DNA from 4 places in the Yersinia entomophaga genome. Region 1 is predicted to be linked to each of the others. Evidence: predicted binding sites of a transcription regulator. Region 1 holds the regulator's gene; each other region holds the start of a gene.

Region 1 (3,158 bases):
CGGGTGTTCACGGTATTTCAGGTCAGTCGTGGAATGAAACTGTACGTACGGACGATCAAATGGAATACATGATGTTCCCACGAGCGCTGCCGTTGGCAGAACGTGCTTGGCATCGCGCACCTTGGGAGCAGGATTATAAAGCGGGCCGCGAGTACAAAGGTGGAGAAACCCATCATGTGGATACTCAGGCGTTAAGTGCCGATTGGCAGCGTTTTGCCAATATTATGGGTCAGCGCGAGTTGGCAAAACTGGATAAGGCCGGTATCTCGTATCGCCTGCCAGTGCCGGGAGCGCGTGTTCAGGGCGGCTTATTGGAGGCTAACGTTAGCCTGCCGGGGCTGACCATAGAATACTCCGTTGACGGTGGTCAGCAATGGCAGAAATACGATATCAAAAACCAGCCGAAGGTCAGTGGCGAAGTGATGATTCGTTCTGCCAGTCCGGACGGTAAGCGCAACAGTCGTGCTGAAGTCGTTAGCGCAACTTTGTAATTATCCGTCTAGTTGTAGTATCGGCCCTGAGCAATTGGGGCCAAATTAACCTGTTGTTAAACTGAGTGTTATTAAGCTGTGTCTAGTTATCTCCTGTTTAAGTTGAGTTGATGGTAATTTCCCCGGTGCCCCCGGGGTTTTTTTTTGCCTGTTATTTAGTGTAATTATTTGCGAACGTTTTTAGTCGCTGAGCCTTATTTTAGATAAAGATGACTTAGGCCCAAAATAATTGAAATTTAATCTGTTTATTTGAACGCTAAATAACAATAGGCGGAGAAGGAAAATAGATTTATGAGGAGTAAAAAAAAGACCACGCATTTTCCAAGTGTATTTTACGACTTAGAGAAGGGTGGTCTGATACTCGGATCTGATGAATCAGATCTTATTTTTTGTCGTGCAAAGTCTCATCTTCACGGCAATCGCCGCCTTCACAGTGACCGTATAAATACAGGCTGTGATTCGTCAGCTTGATACCGTGCTGAGTTGCGATTTCACGTTGGCGGACTTCAATGGATTCATCGCTGAACTCGATCACTTTGCCACAATCCAGGCAAATCAGGTGATCGTGATGATGCTGTTGGGTCAGTTCAAAGACAGACTTGCCACCTTCGAAATTATGGCGGGTGACAATACCGGCGTCGTCAAACTGGTTAAGTACGCGGTAAACCGTGGCCAGACCAATCTCTTCACCCATATCGATCAGCTTTTTATAAAGATCTTCCGCACTGACGTGATGGCAATCTGGCTTTTGCAGCACTTCCAAAATCTTCAGGCGCGGAAGCGTTACCTTAAGGCCAGCGTTCTTTAATGCTCTGTTGTTGTCAGTCATGCGGATTCAGTCCTGTTACTTTGTTATTCAAATTGAGGCTGTTCAGCCTATGACATCGGTAGGCACAAAAATATAATTGCGTCTCATTATAGAACCGGTAGCTCAAAATGAAAACCGTAGGTTATTAACAAAGATATAATTGCACACTTTGCAAGATTAATCATGCAGCGTATTGATGAACGGGGAGAACAGATAGCCCTAGTGTACAGTGATGGCGACGGAACTTACAAATTTAAAACTGTTTAGTTTCGTTAACGCCTTATTATCATCTATTTTTGTGGGGTTTTTGCCGCACATTTACGCACCAGAATGGAGAACCATGCCCTGATCGCAAACCAGGCAATTCAGGGCATGTTAGGCAGATTAACCCACGATATCTGACAGACTCAGTTCTTCGCTGATTTGTTTTACCCAAGCTTCAACGCGTTCGTTGGTCAGCTCTGGTTGACGGTCTTCATCGATAGCCAAGCCGATAAAGTGATCGTCATCCGCCAGACCTTTTGACGCTTCGAAATGGTAGCCTGCGGTTGGCCAATGACCGACAATGGCTGCGCCACGCGGTTCGATGATGTCACGTACTGTGCCCATGGCATCACAGAAATATTCCGCATAGTCTTCCTGATCGCCACAGCCAAACAGGGCAACCAGCTTGCCATTGAAATCGATCTCTTCCAGCGTTGGGAAGAAATCATCCCAATCACACTGTGCTTCGCCGTAGTACCAGGTTGGGATCCCGATCAGCAAAATATCGAATTGCTCTAAATCTTCTTTGCTGCTTTTGGCAATGTCGTGAACCTCTGCAACGTCTTTGCCCAGTAGCTTTTGGATCATCTTGGCAATGTTTTCGGTATTGCCTGTGTCGCTGCCAAAGAAAATGCCTACAGTTGCCATATGAAATTTATACCTTTGAATTCAATTAGTTACGTTAGTTGTGGAGCCTGCTGCTCCACAATATAACACATTTTTCATCGTGCTTGTGGAAAGCGCCTTTTTGCTGAGGCTGACTCATCTGATTTTATTAACAGGCTGATTGCTAAGCCATTGTTTCAAAAAAGAGTCATCAGGGACTACGCAGGTGACTAAATCCTTAATAGAAATAAGGAATTAAGTCCTCAGACTGACTATTTCCAATAGGCCGTCATCATGCCAGAAAACATCTCTCTGCTTATATCAAGTTTATGCGATATAAAATTTTCATCTACCGCTCAACCTTGGCAGACGATTGCCGATAACCGAATTGAAACCCGCGGGTTTCGATTGCGGTGCCAAGGAGGGCCTTGTCAAATCGATTTTTGATGAGGAAGGAGAAGTCGTTGGCTGTATGGAACGTCCTAAATCGCTTTTCGGTCATCAAACTCCACCAGAATTTTGTGGCAACAATCCGACAATAAATAGAAAAGGAACGAACATGCAGTTTTTGAAAAATATCACCATCAGGGCAGCGTTACTTTGGGTTCTCGGGGCATTTAGCTTGCTCTGGGGCGGAGTTTCAGCTTACACATTATTATCACTCAATGAGTTAACTCAAGCCTCAAACGCGAATAGCGTTTTGGTCGATAACATCAGCTTGGTCAATCAGGGAACCGATCAGTATTTCCGTATGGTGACCCGATTGAGTCGTTCAGTGGATTATCGTCTGGCAGGGAATAGCGCAGATGCCGATCGTGAGCTGAAATCCTCCAATCTGGCCTTGGATAGCCTGAAAAAGAACTTGGCACAGTTTAAATCTATCGATCATGCGCAGCTCAGCCCGGTATTGGTTGAGGATGTTATTTCTAACTGGAATGCCCTGATTGCCCAAGGGGTGGAACCACTGTATCAAGCGGCTATGGCCGGTG
Region 2 (3,158 bases), 1.9 Mb from region 1:
TTCAAATTGTTGCTGGTTCAGGCGGTGCTTGAGTTCAAAAGAGAACAGCCCGTTGCAGCCAGAAAAATCTCGTTTATAAAATTCATGGCCTTGACAGTCTGGCAGCGCCGGATGATAAACGTGAGCCACTTCAGGGCGCTGCGCCAGCCAGTTGGCAACGTCTATACCGTTAGCTTCGTGCTGTTTCAGGCGCACACTTAACGTCCGCAGGCCGCGGCTAGCCAGATAGGCACTGTCGGCATCCACCATTTGCCCCATGAGATATGAGTCTTCCCGCAGTTGTTCCCAGCAGCGCGCGTTGGCTACGGCGATGCCCAGCATGGCGTCAGAATGGCCGATCAGATATTTGGTGCCGGACTGAATGGAAATATCGATATCAAAATCAAGAGGTTTGAATAACACGCCCGCCGCCCAGGTGTTATCCATCATGATAATCACTTTTGGTGAAACGGCGCGAATGGCGCGCACCATCGCGGGAATATCCTGTATTTCCATAGTGATAGAGCCGGGCGACTCTAAAAACACCACTTTGGTATTAGGCTGAACCAACTTACCCACGGCGCTGCCGATCAGTGGATCGAAATAGCTGGTACTGACCTGCATCCGCGACAGGATTTTATCGCAAAAACTCTGCGCTGGTTCGTAGGCCGATCCGGTCATCAATACATGATCGCCCGCGGATACGAAGGCCAGAATGGCATTGCTGATCGCCGCTGCGCCGCAAGGGTATAACACACAGCCCGCGCCACCTTCCAGTTCTGTCATGGCTTCCTGCAAGGCGAAGTGAGTCAATGTGCCGCGGCGACCGTAAAATAGTTCGCCTTTACCACGGTTAATTGTGGCGTGCTTTTTGGCTTTTACACTGTCAAAAACCAACGACGATGCGCGTTGAATCACAGGATTAACCGATCCCAGGGTGAATTTTTTACTGCGCCCTGCGCTGATCAACGTGGTTTCTAATTTTTTTGAAGACATACGGGCGCTCACCTTGCTTGGTTAGTGTCGGTCTGGATTGATTGCCAGCCATTATCTGATTGGTTATTTATTTAAATTAGCATGATGAACATTTGATGTAGTGCGCTTTTAGCCGGATGGCGTTTAAAGAGGGGGAGCCGCTGTTTAAGGCGGTTTACGCACAAAAAAATGCTGCAAAACGCACAGAAAGTAATGGTTTATTGGTAAAGAAAATCGACGGCGAGTGAGTTTTATGTGAATAAAACCCTATGGTTGTTACTTGTTTAGCCCAAGTGTTATCAGCGTTTGAAGCAGGCTGGCGATGAAAAACAGCGGTCTGGGCGGCGAGTTTGCCTTAATTATCTTTTAGATAGAAAAATTGGCTCAAATAATAATGATAATTACTATCAATCCGTCATTTGTTTGATATGATCCGCCACTGATTTCGTCCTTAAATTGATATGCATATTGGGTGGAGGCGCAGCGTGAAAACAGCTGGCAAAGTTATGGAACATAAATCATTCGCCGCAAACCAGGGTCGGGGAGTGAAGTTAGGGCGCGGCGTTATGGCGCTCTTGTTAATCGCAGGTTTATCTGGCCCGGCATTAGCAGCCCCAGGTAATAGCAGTGCAGTTGCCGCTGGCGTGGCGCCCGCGTCAACGCAGCACACCGCCGCGGTTTCAACTCCGCTGCCGCAGCCGGAGTTAACCTCTGTCGCAACGCCGGATGCCGCTCCTGCTCCTGCGCTACAATCTGTGACTCCGGCGGCGCCTGCTGCTCCACAAGGTCTGGCGATGGATTTGTCCGTTTGGGGTATGTACCAGCATGCAGACGTAGTGGTGAAAGCCGTGATGATTGGTCTGGTGCTGGCGTCGGTTGTTACCTGGACTATTTTATTCTCTAAAGGTATGGAATTGTACCGCGCCCGTCGTCGCCTGCGTCATGAGCACATTGTGCTCGGCTCGGCGACTAATCTGAGCGACGCTTTGGCGCAGGCCGAAGATTTTGCGCCGGAAAGCATCAGTGGCATGTTGCTGCGCGAAGCGGAAAACGAGCGTCAGCTATCGGCAGAATCCACTGATAATGGCGGTATCAAAGAGCGCGCCTCTTTCCGCCTGGAGCGTCGTGTGGCTGCCGTGAGCCGTCAGATGGGCAAAGGAACCGGCTTCCTGGCGACTATCGGGGCTATCTCTCCGTTCGTCGGTTTGTTCGGCACCGTTTGGGGCATCATGAACAGCTTTATTGGCATCGCTCATTCGCAAACCACCAATTTGGCGGTGGTGGCTCCAGGTATTGCCGAAGCCTTGCTGGCAACGGCATTAGGTCTGGTGGCGGCGATTCCTGCGGTAGTTATCTATAACATCTTTGCTCGCCTGATCGGAACTTACCGCGCTCACGTGGGTGATGTTGCCGCGCAAGCCTTGCTGTTATTGAGCCGCGATCTGGATCTGGCTAGCAGCACCGCAGAAAATAAATCATCAAGCCATGCTCAACAACTGCGTGCGGGGTGATTTATGGCAATGCACATGAATGAAAATCCTGATGAAAGCGGCGAATTACACGATATCAACGTAACGCCTTTCATTGATGTCATGCTGGTGCTATTGATTATCTTTATGGTGGCAGCGCCTTTGGCTACCGTAGACATCAAAGTGGATCTGCCTGCGTCCTCCGCCGCGCCGCAACCGCGTCCTGAGAAACCGGTGTTCCTGTCGGTGAAAGCCGATAACCAACTGTTCGTGGGCGAGCAGCAGGTTGACCGCGAAACGCTGGCCGTGGCGCTGGATAAGCGAACGCAGTCCAATAAGGAAACCACAATCTTCTTCCAGGCGGATAAGAGTGTGGATTACGAAACATTGATGAGCGTGATGGATTCGCTGCGGAAAGCCGGTTATCTCAAAGTGGGATTGGTCGGAATGGAAGCGGCTAACGCCCAGTAGGCGAAAGCGACAGGTTGCAAATAAAAAGCGCGGTTTGATACTGCGCTTTTTTATGTCTGAAATCAGGTAAACGTTCTGGTCAGAAATCCATATTAACCGCGTGCGTGAGCAGCGGCACGTTCTACCTGTTCATCGGTTGGACGCACTCCGGTGTAGAGAACAAACTGCTCAACGGCCTGAATCGCAATCACTTCTGCGCCGGTAATCACCTGCTTGCCCTGCTCTCGAGCGTAGCGAATCAATGGTGTTTCTGCTGGCAGAGCC
Region 3 (3,158 bases), 400 kb from region 1:
ATTATGCAATTTAACACTCACGGTAAAGTAAGGCATAGAAATCCATTTATTTAGTGCGGGATAATATGCTGTATATCATGATGGGCGGCTTTTTATTATGACCGAGATCGAATTGCTGAGAATTAAGCAGGATGCGTTAAGGTAGGTGGCGGTTATTTGTACGAATCATTACGGCAAGCAGGATAATAATGAAGAGAAAAGAAGAGAAAAGAAGGGAAGAAAAGAGAAAGGAAGAAAAGAGAAAGGAAGGGAAGAGAGGAACAGTGCCAGTGCTCTGAGAAGTTAAAGACCAATCACCCATCGGTTACGACCACCGTGTTTAGCCGAGTAGCAGGCAATATCTGCCTGACGCAACGCCTGAACCGTGGATTCGGTTTGTTGGGTTAGATTGATATTATCGTAAGTAAAAAACAGGAAATTTGGCTTAAGGGATGTTTTTTAAGATAAAACGCATTCTAACTGCGTTTGTGGGCTATAAACTCGAATCGTTAATAGCGCCATATGCAGAGGCGATTAATCTTAGTGATGTGATTGCGTTGAGTGGTTACATTTATATTGTGGTGAACGGTGCGCGAAACGAATCAGCGTCTGTTCAATTTCTTATCTAAATTATTGACGCGCTGTAATGGGCAGGTAGAGCAAATTTCCAATCCATTCAAACGATAGCGTAAACAGCAAAGTCGGCGCTCAATTCTTATATTGCCACTTTTCTCCGTGACCTGACGAACAGGCTGAAACAGCTTGTTTTTGCTGCCGTCGGACAGGGTACGTAAAGCGAGAAAATGCTCGGCAATTTGCGTATTTGCCTGCTGTTCCTGCGCCATTTTTATTCCCTGATACAGACGAATCCCCGCGTTATTCCAAAACAGGCTTTCGCCCATACCCGCCAGTTGGCTCAGAGTACCGCAAACCGGTGTCAGATGATCTTGCACCAACTGCTGAAAACGACGTTCAGGGTCTTGTTGGGTTACTTGATGACCCGAATGGGAAAGAATAAAGCTTTCAACCACGCCGGCTTCATTGAGCGTCAGGCCGATATGCTCCGGTAAAATGGGCAACTGCCAGTTGAACTGCAAATTAATCCGCATCCACGGCCCCAACAGGCGGGCAAAGTACCATTGCGACCATTTTGATACCAAAGCTGCGCGATCTTCATTCGAATGAAGATTCAGCAGGGGCGAGATCAAGGTGAGTGCGCGTTCAGGCGTATATAAAGCACCGGCAGAAAAAGTCTCGCGTTGTCTCGAGGCTGCAGACGGAAAGTACTGTTCAATGGCTTCCTGTCGGGCGAGGCTGAGATTTTCTGCGGTTAGCGCCATAATAATCCTATTTAAAAACCTTATTCAAATCAGGCTTTGGGGCATCGGCTGACGAGTTCAGGCAAGCATAATAGGGGATAAGAATCATAATGAGAATCGTTTTTATATCCAGAGTGAGATTTCCCGCTTCCGGTGGTTGCAAGGGGTCGCATTGCTGTCGTTTGGCACATTTTCCTATGGTTCAACGCCACGACATCTGAATCTCAACCACATTATTGCATTGCGTGGGAATGCCTTCGTTCGAACGATTTTGGCGCTGGACGCAATAGCGTGAGCGGTGGCAGACAAGCTGGATTACGGGCAATTTTTTCGGGTGCTCCGCGCTTTATCTATCTGTTACGTAAACAAATCTCGTAAAAGCATTCAAATTAATGAACATAAACGCTTGCAAAGTGTCACGTCGGCGGCATAATTCGTGAATTCTTATAATAAGCATTCGCATTTAGTTATTAACATTTAGGCATCAACCTTTAAATATTCGCATTAGCGATAACATCGCAAACTTTCAGGGAACACCAAATAATGAAAAGCACAGCAATAATCCGGGGCGGTAAAAATCGTTTAGCGCCGCGCCTTTTGTTTGTCATGATCGGCGCAGCCTTGGGCACGCTATCTGCGCCGCTAATGGCAGCCGATGAAACAGCGGTAGCAACCAAAGACGCCGCTAAGCCAGCTGCGGCAAAAGGTGGCGATACTATTACCGTCGTTGGCACGCAGGAAACTTTCCGCGCGGGCGGTAACGATCTGATTCCGACCTATCTGGACGGTCAGGTGGCGAACGGTGGCCGCATTGGTTTCCTCGGCCAGCAGGATGCTCGTAACGTTCCATTTAACGTTATCGGTTACACCTCTAAGCTGGTGGAAGATCAACAGGCACATACAATAGCTGAGGTCGTGAAAAATGATGCCTCGGTACAAAATGTACGCGGTTTCGGTAATGCCTCACAAAACTATCGGATTCGTGGTTTTAATCTGGATGGTGATGATATTTCATTCGGCGGCCTGTTCGGCGTATTGCCGCGTCAGGTTGTTGACACCAGCATGATCGAACGCGTTGAAGTATTCAAAGGCCCAAACGTTTTTGTGAACGGTATTTCGCCGAGCGGTAGCGGCGTTGGCGGGATGATTAACCTTGAACCTAAACGCGCCGGTGATACGCCATTGACTCGCGTTAGTCTGGATTATACTTCCTCATCCAAAGTGGGCGGGGCGCTGGATGTGGGGCGTCGCTTTGGTGACAATGATCAGTTTGGCGTGCGTGTGAATATGCTGCATCGCGAAGGGGAGACGGCAATCCATGACCAGAAAGAGCGTACCACCGCACTTTCTACCGGCTTGGATTATCGTGGCGATCGCGCCCGTACTTCCATCGATGTGGGTTATCAGAAACAAACCGTACACGGCATGCGTACCGATGTTGCGGTAGGCGCCGCGACCGTTATTCCTGAACCGCCGGCGGCGACTTTGAATTATGGTCAGCAGTGGGTTTATACCGACATGGCGACCACCTTTGGTATGCTGCGCAGTGAATATGACCTAAGTCATAACTGGACCGTCTATGGTTCTGTTGGTGCCAGTCGTAACGAAGAAACCGGCCAGTATGGCTCACCTACACTGACGGATAACAACGGCAACGCGACTATTAGCCGCCTGTACGTGCCTTATACCTCGGATTCTATTGCCGCGTTAGGCGGGGTTCGCGGTCATTTCGATACTGGTTTGGTCACGCATAAAGTGAATATTGGTTATGCGGCCAACTATCGTAAAGCGATGTCCGCCTGGAATATGTCCGACCCGGTAGAGACCAATATCTATAATCCGGGCGTGATTCCATTCCCG
Region 4 (3,158 bases), 1.1 Mb from region 1:
AGGCGCCCAACCTGTTCAATTTCTTCCTGAAACAGCCGTGGGTGAGCGAACTGAGTCGCCGGAGTATTGGGATGGTGGATTTACCGCTGCTCTCGACGCCGACCCTGAAACAGGCGCTTTCCGGCCACTATGCCAGCACGATGACGATGGAACAGTTGGAAAAACTGAGTGATGAAGAACGTAGCCATCATGTGCTAATTGTACAGGATCCTTTTACCAGTTATTACGATGCACAGGTGGTGGCTGATTTTGTTCGATTGGTAGAAAAACTCGGTTTTAATCCGGTCTTGCTGCCGTTTTCGCCTAATGGTAAAGCCCAACATATCAAAGGTTTTTTACAGCGATTCGCTAAAACTGCGACTAAAACCGCCGAGTTCCTTAATCGAATTTCCTTATTAGGCATGCCGCTGGTGGGCGTCGATCCGGCCTTGGTACTGTGCTATCGCGATGAATATCAGGAAATGCTTGGAGAGCGTCGCGGTCACTTTAAGGTGCAACTGGTACATGAATGGTTACAGACGACATTGCCGGATAGCCCAGCGCAGCCATTGAACGATGAACCTTGGTATTTGTTTGGCCACTGTACTGAAAGCACCGCGCTACCGGCCAGCGGGCAGCAGTGGGCGGGGATATTTTCACGCTACGGCGCGCGGCTGGAAAACGTCAGCGTTGGCTGTTGCGGTATGGCGGGCACCTACGGTCACGAATCGAAGAATCTCCATAACTCGATCGGAATTTATGAACTATCATGGCAGCAGGCATTGCAGAAATTGCCGGAAAAACGCTGTCTGGCAACGGGTTATTCATGCCGTAGCCAGGTAAAACGAATGGAAGGAAATAGCCTCAGGCATCCGTTACAGGCTCTATTGGAGATAGTTTAATGCTTTGGAAACGAGCAGCTACGCTGGCAGACTTGAATCAAGTGGGTGAAGGTTGCATGGTGTCCCATTTGGGCATCGAAATTACCCGCATCGGGGACAATGAAATCGAAGGGACAATGCCGGTGGATCACCGCACGCGCCAGCCTTTTGGCCTACTGCACGGCGGGGCGTCTGTGGTGTTGGCGGAATCGCTGGGCTCAATGGCGGGTTATCTATCCACCGAATGTGATCAACAGGTGGTAGGGTTGGAAATTAATGCCAACCACCTGAGAGCGGTGCGGGAAGGGGTGGTTCGCGGCGTGTGTCGGGCGGTTCACGCTGGCCGTACTCATCAGGTTTGGCAGATCGAGATTTTCGATCAGCAGGATCGGCTTTGCTGTACATCACGTCTCACTACGGCAATTTTAGGCAGCTAGCGTCTGTCTTCATTTTGCCTAATCTGAAGCGGTATTTTCAGAACCGGACAGCGCCGGTTCTGAATATTTCTTAATCCTTGTCAGACACAGTTTCCTTTCATTCAATCCCTTACCCGCGAACGGCTTATTTTTTCACGATCAAATCGGTCACTTTTTGCCGTAGAGGTTTCCTCCGAGGGGGATTTTCGGCTAAAGTTAGCGTAGAAATAGGTATTTCCTATGAATGTTTAAAATTATTAGAAGTAAAGGGAAATTGGCCTCTAATAATGCAGGGTTTTCAGTTATTATTATGAAATATATTGTGTGATTTCATAATGATAATATTGTGCGACTCTCTTCCGTTTTTTCTGGCCATCGCAGCGTTCCTTATAGGTTGCCGCCTCACCCGGGGTTAAAAAGGCACTTTTCTTAATATCCCTGCAAAACAAACGGTTGAAGTGATAATTATTATCACTACCATTGTGAACAATCTGTGTTGACGCCGAGTGAGGTTCAACCAGCATAATAACAACTAATAAGGTTGTTGAGATAGATAAGGTAGGTCATATGCAACAGGATACAGTTGGTACATTTTCACTCGACGACAATGATTGGCAGGGCGTCACCATTACTGACAGTGCCGCCGCGCAGATTGCCCGCTTAATGCAGCAAGATCCCGAAGTGAAAGGGCTGCATCTGGGCGTTAAACAATCCGGCTGCGCCGGGTTTGCCTACGTGATGGACATGGCAAAAAACCCTGCCAATGACGATCTGGTTTTCGAGCATGGCGAAGCCAAAATTTTTGTACCGTTAAAAGCGATGCCTTTTATTGATGGCACGGAAGTAGATTATGTCCGCGAAGGGCTGAATCAGATCTTTAAATTTAATAATCCTAAAGCTCAGCATGCCTGCGGTTGTGGCGAGAGTTTTGGCGTTTGAGTGATGTAAACGAAATGACACGAAGCAATGTAGAAGTTCCAGATGATGTGCAGGCTTGGGTCAGTGATGGTCGTTACAAAGAAGGCTTCTTTACCCATTTAGCCACCGATGAGTTGGCCAAAGGCATCAACGAAGATGTGGTGCGAGCGATTTCGGCCAAACGTAACGAACCTGAGTGGATGCTGGAATTCCGTCTCGGTGCTTATCGAAGCTGGCTGGAGATGGAAGAACCGCATTGGCTGAAAGCCCACTATCAAAGCCTGGATTATCAGGATTACAGCTATTACTCGGCACCATCTTGCGGTAGCTGCGATGACAACTGCGGTTCCCAACCCGGCGCAGTGCAGCAGCCGACCGACGGCGAAGATCTCGGCACCGCCGCCAATGATTATCTCACCGCAGAAGTGGAAAACGCCTTTGCCCAGTTAGGGGTTCCGGTTCGTGAAGGGGCGGAAGTGGCGGTAGATGCGATTTTTGATTCGGTTTCGGTCGCCACCACTTATCGTGAAAAACTGGCTGGCCACGGGATTATTTTCTGCTCTTTTGGTGAAGCAATTCAGGAATTCCCGGATCTGGTTCGCAAATACCTCGGCAGTGTAGTGCCCGCCAAAGATAACTTCTTTGCCGCATTGAACGCCGCCGTGGCTTCGGACGGCACCTTCGTATACGTGCCGAAAGGCGTGCGTTGCCCGATGGAGCTTTCTACCTACTTCCGGATTAACGCGGCGAAAACCGGCCAGTTCGAACGCACCATTCTGATTGCCGATGAAGACAGCTACGTAAGCTATATCGAAGGCTGTTCTGCGCCGGTGCGTGATACCTATCAGTTGCATGCGGCGGTGGTGGAAGTGATTCTGCACAAAAATGCCGAAGTGAAATATTCCACGGTGCAAAACTGGTTTGCCGGTACGGCCAGCACCGGCGGCATTCTCAACTTTGTTAC

What was found. The regulator Fur, encoded in region 1, represses iron uptake genes when iron is present. The targets are predictions, from matches to a motif close to ATAATAATGAGAACNACTATCAA.
Region 2: the regulator Fur is predicted to act here: its motif matches at 1,343-1,365, upstream of exbB (tonB-system energizer ExbB).
Region 3: the regulator Fur is predicted to act here: its motif matches at 1,403-1,425, upstream of fhuF (siderophore-iron reductase FhuF).
Region 4: the regulator Fur is predicted to act here: its motif matches at 1,735-1,757, upstream of sufA (Fe-S cluster assembly scaffold SufA).

Annotation. Positions count from the first base shown of each region.
Region 1 is NZ_CP010029.1:261,974-265,131, forward strand. It holds gene PL78_RS01305 (beta-N-acetylhexosaminidase) at 1-491, shown strand, start outside; gene fur (ferric iron uptake transcriptional regulator) at 874-1,320, opposite strand; gene fldA (flavodoxin FldA) at 1,684-2,211, opposite strand; gene PL78_RS01320 (methyl-accepting chemotaxis protein) at 2,729-3,158, shown strand, end outside.
Region 2 is NZ_CP010029.1:2,151,090-2,154,247, reverse strand. It holds gene metC (cystathionine beta-lyase) at 1-975, opposite strand, end outside; gene exbB (tonB-system energizer ExbB) at 1,440-2,465, shown strand; gene exbD (TonB system transport protein ExbD) at 2,469-2,894, shown strand; gene PL78_RS09805 (shikimate 5-dehydrogenase) at 2,987-3,158, opposite strand, start outside.
Region 3 is NZ_CP010029.1:4,139,650-4,142,807, forward strand. It holds gene PL78_RS18580 (hypothetical protein) at 1-36, opposite strand, end outside; gene fhuF (siderophore-iron reductase FhuF) at 582-1,319, opposite strand; gene PL78_RS18590 (TonB-dependent receptor) at 1,842-3,158, shown strand, end outside.
Region 4 is NZ_CP010029.1:1,342,518-1,345,675, reverse strand. It holds gene ydiJ (D-2-hydroxyglutarate dehydrogenase YdiJ) at 1-881, shown strand, start outside; gene PL78_RS06030 (hotdog fold thioesterase) at 881-1,297, shown strand; gene sufA (Fe-S cluster assembly scaffold SufA) at 1,844-2,215, shown strand; gene sufB (Fe-S cluster assembly protein SufB) at 2,230-3,158, shown strand, end outside.